DNA from 2 places in the Bradyrhizobium sp. AZCC 1577 genome. Region 1 is predicted to be linked to the other one. Evidence: riboswitches for the same ligand, from Rfam matches in the RefSeq annotation. Region 1 holds a riboswitch; the other holds the start of a gene.
What was found. Region 1 has a riboswitch for S-adenosylmethionine ahead of metX (homoserine O-acetyltransferase MetX). Riboswitches for the same ligand answer to the same signal wherever they lie in the genome.
Positions count from the first base shown of each region.

Region 2: it holds a riboswitch for S-adenosylmethionine, as region 1 does, so the genes downstream of both, V1278_RS05715 (O-succinylhomoserine sulfhydrylase) here and metX (homoserine O-acetyltransferase MetX) in region 1, are expected to answer to the same signal.

Region 1 is NZ_JAZHRQ010000001.1:7,273,142-7,278,195, reverse strand. Features, by position in the region: gene V1278_RS34450 (prephenate/arogenate dehydrogenase family protein) at 1-798, opposite strand, end outside; gene hisC (histidinol-phosphate transaminase) at 795-1,892, opposite strand; gene V1278_RS34440 (chorismate mutase) at 1,920-2,768, opposite strand; SAM riboswitch at 2,933-3,012, shown strand; gene metX (homoserine O-acetyltransferase MetX) at 3,095-4,357, shown strand; gene metW (methionine biosynthesis protein MetW) at 4,359-5,027, shown strand.
Region 2 is NZ_JAZHRQ010000001.1:1,235,712-1,240,765, forward strand. Features, by position in the region: gene V1278_RS05710 (SGNH/GDSL hydrolase family protein) at 1-1,030, shown strand, start outside; gene V1278_RS05715 (O-succinylhomoserine sulfhydrylase) at 1,205-2,398, opposite strand; SAM riboswitch at 2,470-2,549, opposite strand; gene V1278_RS05720 (2'-deoxycytidine 5'-triphosphate deaminase) at 2,669-3,775, shown strand; gene V1278_RS05725 (alpha/beta hydrolase) at 3,795-4,691, opposite strand; gene V1278_RS05730 (ABC transporter ATP-binding protein) at 4,706-5,054, opposite strand, start outside.

The DNA of each region.
Region 1 (5,054 bases):
GGCGCGGGTGAGTTTTGAAAGGTCCTCGTTGAAGGTGCCGAGCATTTCCAACACGGCCTCCTTGTTGTTCAAAAACACGTCGCGCCACATCGTCGGGTCCGACGCCGCGATGCGGGTGAAATCGCGAAAGCCGCCGGCGGAGAATTTGATCACTTCCGATGACGTTACCTGCGCCAGCTCGTCCGCGGTGCCAACGATGGTGTAGGCGATCAGGTGCGGCAAATGGCTGGTGATCGCCAGCACCAGGTCGTGATGATCAGGCGTCATGGTCTCGACCTTGGCGCCCATGCCAGCCCAGAACGCGCGCAGCGTTTCGACCGCCATGGGGTCGGTGCCCTCGGGCGGGGTGAGAATGCACCAGCGGTTGATGAACAGTTCGGCGAAGCCGGAATCAGGGCCCGAATGCTCGGTGCCGGCGACCGGATGTGCCGGAACGAAATGAACATGGCCCGGCAAATGCGGCGCCATTTCGCGGACGATGGCGCCCTTGACCGAGCCGGCGTCGGAAACGATCGCGCCCGCTTTCAGGAACGGCGCGATCTCCTGCGTCACCGGCCCGCAGGCGCCGACGGGGATGCAGAGGATCACGAGGTCGGCGTCGTTAACGGCTTCCGCGTTGGTCTCCAGCACGCGATCGACGATGCCGAGCTCGGTAACTCGCGCACGGGTTTTCTCCGAACGCGCGGTGGTGACGATTTCGCTCGCGAGCCCCTGGACTCGCACCGCGCGCGCGATCGAGCCGCCGATCAGGCCGAAGCCGATCAGCGCGACGCGTCGGAAGATCGGTACCGTACTCACTTGGCCGCCATGAAGTCGCGCAAGGCGTCGACGACGAGGCGGTTGGCCTCCTCGGTGCCGATGGTCATGCGTAGCGCATGCGGCAGGCCGTAATTGTTGAGTGCCCGCAGCACCAAGCCGCGTTTGGTCAGGAACGCGTCCGCATCGGCCGAGGTCTTGCCCTTCTCGGTCGGGAAGTGAATCAGCACGAAATTGGCGACGCTCGGCGTCACCTTCAGTCCGAGTTTGCCGATCTCCTCCGTCAGCCAGTTGCGCCACTCTTCGGTGAACGCCTTCGACTTCTGTATATGCGCGGTGTCCTCGATCGCGGCGACCGCCGCCAGCATCGCCGGCGTCGAGACGTTGAAGGGCCCGCGAATGCGGTTGACCGCGTCGATGATGTGCGCCGGACCGAACATCCAGCCGATCCGCAATGCCGCCAGCCCGTGAATCTTGGAGAAGGTGTGCGTCATCACGGTGTTTTCGGTGGTGGCCACCAGCTCCCGGCCGAGCTCGTAATCGTTGCGCGACACGTAGTCGGAGTACGCAGCGTCGAGCACCAGCAGCACATGCGGCGGCAGGCCAGCGCGCAATCGCTTGACCTCGTCGAACGGCACGTAGGTGCCGGTCGGGTTGTTCGGGTTGGCGAGCCACACCAGTTTCGTGCGCGGCGTCACGCGCGCGAGAATGGCATCGACGTCGGCGGTAAAATTGGTCTCGGGCGCGACAACGTTCTTGGCGCCGTTCGCCATCGTCGCGATCGGATAGACCAGGAAGCCGTGGGCGGTCGAGATCGCCTCATCGCCCTGGCTGAGATAGGTGTGCGCCAAGAGATTAAGGATTTCGTCCGAGCCGGCGCCGCAGATGATGCGGTTGGGATCGAGCCCGTAGGCGCGCCCAATCGCTTCGCGCAGCACCCGTGAGGTTCCTTCCGGATAGTCCTCCAGATGCTCCGCCACGTCCTTGTAGACTTCGATTGCCTTCGGCGACGGCCCGAACGGGGTCTCGTTGGCCGACAGCTTGAACACCTTGCGGCCCGGCTCCGGCACCGGGGTCTTGCCGGGCGTGTAGGGCGCAATATCGAGAATGCCGGGATTCGGCACGGGGCGGTTCATCTTCAACTCCGGAATTTCGGACGGCGTTTAAGGCTTCGCCGACCCGTTCGGGGGCACCGTATAGCGTGTTGCGTGGCTGCCGACGAGAGCCGACGAGCGCACCGAGGCGCCGGCCTGGATCAGGGCGGTCTTGATCTTTTCGAACCCGGCGCCGGCATCCGACACCAAAAGCGCCGCGCCGTCGAAAGCGGTATCGGGCACGGCGACGATTTCGGCGAGCGGGGCGAGCGCGCGGGCGATATCGGCGTTCCACCCCGAGACGCGGACGCTCCACATCTGCACCTCCGTCACCATGGCATCATCGGCCACGCGCGAGATCACGAACACCGGCAGCGCGGCCGGATGATCGGCGCGCTCGAGGAACGGCCACCGGGCAATGATTTTTGGCGCGCCTTCGGCTTCCAGCGCGCTCCACCACGGCGTGCGGCTCGAGACCGCCGAGACCAGCGCCAGATCGCCCTTGGATTTCGCCACGGCTTCAACCGCGGCCTGTGCGCTGAAATGGCCGACATAGGGCACGACAAAGCCGAAGTGAAACCGCGCCGAATCCCGCATCGCGGGCTCGCCGACCGAGACATCCGCATGCACCGAGAACGGCGCCTGGACGTAAGTAAAGGTCGAGATGATGACGCGCCAGATGCTCTCGATGGTATCGAGCGGCAGGATGCCGCGATGGCGCTCGACCAGGCTGCGCATCATGCTGGCCTCGCGCGCGGGCCGGAACGCCGACCCCACCTCCTGGGTCTGCTTCACCTGGATCAGGCGGTCGATGATGTCGCCGCGCGCCATCAAGAGGCGATGGACCTGCTCGTCGATCGCGTCGATCTCCTTGCGCAATTCCTGCAGCGAGGGCGGAGCCGGGGGAGCCTTGGACATGTTAAAACCTTCAGCGCCGGATCGGTCTGAAATCACCACCCAGCAAGGTGCATTGATTAGAAAAGACGGCCGTCGAAAGCAAAGAGAAACGTCAGATCCGCCATGATCGGTGCAGGGTTAACCATGCGGCTGCCTTGACGAGGGACCTGCTTCGGACTAGCTTTGTTCCATTCCGTGGTCATTTGAGCCGGCCGGCTTGCAGCCACGTTAAACAACTCGCTAAACAGGCCGGGGACAGATTGATCCCGGCCGAACCTTTCGTTCAGGCCGGGTTTTTTGCGGCCTGATTTCTGTCTGTAAGGACCTCCGCGAGGAGGAAGGTCGGGATGACACAATTGCAGTCGGTATCCAGCCCGTCGATTCACAGCGAGGACCGCGCCCACGAGGCCGATCATCCGACCTCGCCGGTGGTCAAATTCGGCATCGAGCAGCCCTTGAAGCTCGATTGCGGCATCGATCTCGCGCCATTCCAGATCGCGTACCAGACCTATGGCGAACTGAACGCCGACCGCTCCAACGCGATCCTGATCTGTCACGCGCTGACGCTGGATCAGCATGTCGCCAACGTGCATCCTCTGACCGGCAAGGCGGGCTGGTGGGAAATCATGGTCGGTCCAGGGCGGCCGCTCGATACCGACAGATATTTCATCCTCTGTTCGAACGTGATCGGCGGTTGCATGGGATCGACCGGTCCGGCCTCGACCAACCCGGCGACCGGCAAGGCGTGGGGACTGGATTTTCCGATCATCACCATTCCCGACATGGTCCGCGCGCAGGCCATGTTGCTCGACCGGCTGGGCATCCAAACATTGTTATGCGTGATCGGCGGATCGATGGGCGGCATGCAGGTGCTGCAATGGACGGCAGCCTATCCGGAACGGGTGTTTTCGGCGCTACCGGTCGCCTGCTCGACGCGCCATTCGGCGCAAAATATCGCGTTTCACGAACTTGGCCGGCAGGCCGTGATGGCTGATCCGGACTGGCACCATGGGCGCTATTTCGAGCGCAGCACGCATCCGCATCGCGGACTGGCGGTGGCGCGGATGGCAGGGCACATCACCTATCTCTCCGACGCCGCGTTGCATCGCAAGTTCGGGCGGCGGATGCAGGATCGCGAGCTGCCGACATTTTCGTTCGATGCGGATTTTCAGGTCGAAAGCTATCTTCGCTATCAGGGCTCTTCCTTTGTCGAGCGCTTCGATGCCAACAGCTATCTCTACCTGACGCGCGCGATGGACTATTTCGATATCGCCGCCGACCATGACGGCGTGCTGGCGGAAGCGTTTCGCGGCATCAAGACCCGCTTCTGCGTGGTGTCGTTCACCTCCGACTGGCTGTTTCCGACCTCGGAATCGCGGGCGCTGGTGCATGCGCTGAATGCTTCGAGCGCGCGAGTGTCGTTCGCCGAGATCGAGACCGACCGCGGCCACGATGCCTTCCTGCTCGACGTGCCCGAGTTCTTCGACATTTCTCGCGCCTTCCTGGAATCCGCGGGCAATGCGCGCGGCCTTGATAGCAAAGCGTTTTCGAGCGAAGTGGATACCGGTTCGCGTGAAGAAACCGCGTCAAAAAAGAGAGATAGAGCCTGACATGGCGTTACAGGAACAGGCCCTGCCGCTCGGCGGCATCGCGCCCGATCGCACCGGCAAATATCGCACCGATCATCTCCTCGTCGCCGAAATGATTCCGGCTGGCTCAAAAGTGCTCGACGTCGGCTGCGGCGACGGCGAATTGCTGCAACTTCTGGAGAGCCGCGGCATCGATGGCCGCGGCATCGAGCTGTCGCGCGAGGGCGTCAATCGCTGCGTCGCCAAGGGGCTCGCCGTAGTGCAGGGCGACGCCGACACCGACCTCGTCAATTATCCGGACGATGCCTTCGATTATGTCATCCTGTCGCAGACGCTGCAGGCGACGCGGCAGCCGAAACCGGTCCTGGAAAACCTGCTGCGCATCGGCCGGCGCGCGATCGTGTCGTTTCCGAATTTCGGCTTCTGGAAGATGCGGCTGCAACTGCTCGTCGGCGGCCACATGCCGCGCACGGAGAACCTGCCGGCGACCTGGTACGACACGCCGAACATCCATTTCTGTACGATCAAGGATTTCGTCCAGCTCTGCGACGAGATCAACGTCAAGATGGAGCGCGCGGTGGCGCTCGATCTCTACGGCCGCCCGGTGCCGCTGAACCTGCCCTGGTGGGTCTGGAACATGTTCGGCGAGCAGGGCGTGTTCTTGCTGAGTAGGGGCGGGAAGGGGAAGTAGCCACCACCGTCATTGCGAGGAGCGATA
Region 2 (5,054 bases), 6.0 Mb from region 1:
GAGTTCTCACTGCCCTTTTCGTTTGTCGACATTGCTGACTGTCTTCGCCGCGGGCCTCGCGGTGTTGATGCCTGCCTCGGTGTTGCCGCTGCGTGCCCAGACGGTTTCCCAGCAAGCCGGTCAGCAGGCGGCGCTGTCCGATGGCGCCAAAGCTGAAAACAACCCGGAAAACAAACCCTCGGCCGAAAGCGCCCCGCCGCAGGCTACGCCGGCGGCTACTGGCAATCCGGCCGCGCAGAAGGGCGTCACCGGCAAAGCGATCGACAAGGTGAAGGAAGTCGCGAAATCGGCCGGCGACATCTTCAGCCGCGTTCCCTGCCTGCCGCCGAAGGGCGCTTCCAAATCGATGGGATCGCTGCCGCGTGTCGCGAACAAGCTCGTCGCGGGTCAGCCGGTAGTGATCGTCGCTTTCGGATCGTCATCGACCCAGGGGTACGGCTCCAGTTCGCCGGAATTCACTTATCCGAACAGGCTCGCGGCGCAGCTACGCCGCAAATATCCGACGGCCGACATCTCCGTCGTCAATGCCGGCAAGGGCGGCGAGGACGCGCCGGAAATGATGAAGCGGCTGCAGACCTCCGTGATCGACTTGCGTCCGGATCTGGTGATCTGGCAGGTCGGCACCAATGCGGTGCTGCGCAACCTCGATCCCGCCGAGACCGTCAAGCTCATCGACGAAGGCATCGCACGCATTCAGGCTGCGGGCTCCGACGTCGTGCTGATCGATCCGCAATATTCGCCGCGGGTCAACGAGCACGCCGAAAGTGCCGGCAAGATGATGAAGCTCTTGAACAAGACGGCCGAGCTTCGCAAGGTCGGCATCTTCCCGCGCTTCGCGGTGATGAAGGACTGGCACGAGCGGCAGGCGATTCCGATCGAGAATTTCGTGATCGCCGACGGCCTGCACATGAGCGACTGGGGCTATGCCTGCTTCGCCCAACTGCTCGGCGACGACATCATCAAGTCGGTCGGCCAGATCAAGCTCGGCGTCGCCGTGCCGTCGGATGTGCGAGCCTATCGGCCGATGTAGCCGTCGTCCCTGCCTCCGTGCGCAATCGCGCACTCGGCGCAGGGACCCCATACGCCGCGGCCCTGGTGATTAGAGGCGGTGGTTGACGCCTTGCTTAACCCACCACACCCTGTGGTTATGGGTCCCTGCGTTCGCAGGGACGACACCTGTTGTGTGGCTACGCGCGTAGCGAGCTCACGCCTTCTCCAGCGCCTGTGCAAAATCCTCGATCAGATCATCCGCATGCTCGAGCCCGGCCGAGAAGCGGATAAAGCCTTCGCTGATGCCGAGCTCGGCGCGCGCCTCTGGCGTCAGCCGTTGATGCGTCGTCGTCGCAGGATGGGTGACGAGGCTCTTGGCGTCGCCGAGATTGTTGGAGATGCGCGAGATCTGCAACGCATTGAGGACGCGGAAGGCGGCGGCCTTGCCGCCCTTGACCTCGAAGCCGATCAGCGTTGAACCGCCGCGCATCTGCTTCTTCACCAGCTCCGCTTGCGGATGATCGGCGCGGCCGGGATAGATCAATCGCGAAATCTTCGGATGGCTTGCCAACGCCTCGGCGATTTTCGCCGCGTTGTCGGTCTGCGCGCGTACCCGCACGCCCAACGTCTCCAGTCCCTTGAGCAGGACCCAGGCGTTGAAGGGCGAGAGCGATGGCCCGGTCTGGCGCATGAAGTTGTGAATGTGCTCTGCGATGAAGGCTTCGGACGAGAGAATGATGCCGCCGAGGCAGCGCCCTTGACCGTCGATATGTTTGGTTGCGGAGTAGACCACGACGTCGGCGCCGAGCGAAAGCGGGCTCTGCCAAATCGGCGTGGCAAAGACGTTATCGACGACCAGCCGTGCGCCGCCCTTGTGCGCGATCTCGGCAATCGCCGGAATATCGAGCACATCGAGCGTCGGGTTGGTCGGGCTCTCCAGAAAGAAGGTCTTGGTGTTAGGCCGCAATGCGCGCTGCCATTGGTCGAGATCTAGGCCGTCGACCAGCGTCGTTTCGATCCCGTAGCGCGGCAGGAGGTCCTGCACGACGTAAAGGCACGAGCCGAACAGGGCTTTCGAGGCTACCACATGATCGCCGGCTCTGAGCGGTGCGAGGATCGCGGTCGTCACCGCGGCCATGCCGGTGGCGGTGGAGCGAGCAGCTTCCGCGCCTTCGAGCTCGATCATGCGGCGCTCGAACATTGAAATCGTAGGATTGGAATAGCGCGAATAGATAAAGCCGGGATCCTCGCCCTTGAAGCGCGCCTCGCACTGCTCCGCGCTGTCGTAGACATAGCCTTGGGTGAGGAACAGCGCTTCCGACGTCTCGCCGAATTGCGAGCGCAGCGTGCCGCCGTGGACGAGGCGGGTTTCGGGACGAAAACGCTTGGTAGAACCAACTTCAGACATGTGACCTCCGTCGTGACCACCGGAAAATGGTCACAAAAAAACCGGCCTGGAAGAATTTCCACAGGCCGGGATCACACGTGTCCCCGGCCTGTTTAGCTACTTATTTAACGTGGCTGCAAGCCGGCCGGCTCAAATCACCACGGGATAAGTCATGCTGATATTCGCTTGCGCCCTTTCAGTCAAGGCAACCATCGGATAACCCCTAAAAGCCCATATTTACGAGGTTTGGATGACATTTGGGCATCCAGGGCCACCTCAGAGGACCGCGCCGTGTCGTTCACGCTTCCGCCCGACGGTAACGGAATTCTCCCCGACCGCATGATCGCGGCGATGGCGGATGCGGGCCTGATCCTGCCGGCCTATCCGTTTGTCGAGAGCCAGATCCAGCCCGCAAGCCTCGATTTGCGCCTCGGCGACGTTGCCTATCGGGTGCGCGCGAGCTTCCTGCCTGGGCCGGGCGCGACCGTCGCCGAGCGCATCGACGAATTGAAGCTGCATGAAATAAATCTCTCCGACGGCGCGGTGCTGGAGACCAATTGCGTCTACATCGTGCCGCTACTGGAAAGCCTCGCGCTGCCGCCGGAGATCGTGGCCGCCGCCAATCCGAAGAGCTCGACCGGACGGCTCGACGTCTTCACCCGCGTGATTGCCGACGGCACCCGCCGCTTCGATATGATCGGCGCGGGCTATCACGGCCCGCTCTATGCCGAGATCAGCCCGAAGACGTTTCCGGTGCTGCTGCGGGAGGGCTCGCGGCTATCACAAGTGCGTTTCCGCACTGGAGATGCCATCCTCAATGCCGACGAGCTCGACGCGCTGCATGGCGCCGAGCGCCTGGTCGATATCGATGACGCCGATCTCGCCAATGGCGTGGCGCTGTCGGTCGATCTGTCCGGTGAGAACACTAGCGGCTTCGTCGGCTACCGCGCCAAGCGCCACACCGGTGTGGTCGACGTCGACCGCCGCGGCGGCTATGCGGTCGATGAATTCTGGGAGCCGATCCCGGCACGGTCAGACGGCAGCCTCATCCTCGATCCCGGCGAGTTCTACATCCTGGCCTCGAAGGAGGCCGTGCAGGTGCCGCCGGATTACGCCGCCGAAATGGTGCCGTTCGATCCCCTGGTCGGCGAATTCCGCGTGCACTACGCCGGATTCTTCGATCCCGGCTTCGGCTATGCCGGTGCCGGCGGGCAGGGCGCGCGCGCCGTACTCGAAGTGCGCTCGCGCGAGGTGCCATTCATCCTCGAGCACGGCCAGATCGTCGGCCGTCTGGTCTACGAGAAAATGCTGTCGCGGCCCGATGCGATGTACGGCCAGCGCATTGGCTCGAACTACCAGGCGCAGGGGTTGAAGCTCTCCAAGCACTTCCGGGTGTGATCGCCTGTGCCGGCGCGCCTCAGCCGCGCACGTCAGAGATAAACTCGCCGATCTGCGCAATCGCCTGACGGGCTTCCGGCAACACCGGCACGAATAATTGCCAGACGTGCGGCATGCGCCGCCAGATCTCGAGCTTGCTGCGCGGATTGTGCGACCGCAGCTTCTCCACCATGCGGACGGCGTCGTCCTTCAGAATTTCATCGCTGCCGACTTGAATAAGTACCGGCGGCAATCCGGCGGGATCGCCGTAGAGCGGCGAAGCGTAGGGCGTGCGCGGATCGGCTCCGCCGAGATAGAGCTTCGCCAGATCGGGAAGATCCTCGACATTCAGCATCGGCTCGGCCGCTGCATTCGTCTTCAGCGAAGCGCCGGTCAGGGCCAGATCGGTCCAGGGCGACAAGGCGACGGCCGCGGCCGGAAGCGGCTTGCCATCGTCACGGAGCCTCAACAGCAGGCCCAGCGCCAGGCCGCCGCCGGCCGAATCTCCCACTACGAACAACTGGCGACTATCGGGCGCGTGATCGACGAGCCAACGATAGCCCTCCACGGCATCCTCAAGCGCTGCCGGAAAAGCGTGTTCCGGAGCGAGGCGGTATTCGAGCGCCCAGACGCGGGCTTGCAAGGCGTCGGCAATCCGCCAGAGGAAGTGCCGGTAATGGACCGGCGCGCCGGAAACATAGGCGCCGCCGTGGAGATAAAGCACGTTACGTTCGGGCCGGGATGCCGGTGTGGTAACCCGGTGAAATCGCACCCGACCGGCCTCGATCTCGACTGTTGTGCTCCGGGCGGGCGGATGCGGCACAAACCGCTCCATCGCACGCATGTTTCGCCGCCATTGCTCGACATCGAGACTCCCGCCGCGCCGCTTGAGCAACATGCGAATACCGATGCGCAAAAGTTCGGCTCGCAGGCTCATGGCGGCCCTTGCGCTCAGGCCCTGAACGGCACGGCTGTGGGCATGCGCGGACGGTCGGTAGGCTCTTGCACGATAAGACCGTCCTCGATCTCGACAATGCGATCGGCGTAGGGGAGGACGCGCGGATCGTGGGTGACGACCAGCACCGCCCGCTCACGCTCATGGGCGGTCTCGGCGAGAATACGCATGATGCTCTGGCCGTTTTTTCCATCCAGTGCCCCGGTCGGCTCGTCGGCAAGAACGACGGAAGGGTTTGCGACGAGAGCCCGCGCGATGGCGACCCTCTGCTGCTCGCCGCCGCTGAGACCTCCCGGCAAACTGTCCACCTTTTGCTCAAGCCCGACCATTGCTAGGGCCTCCCGC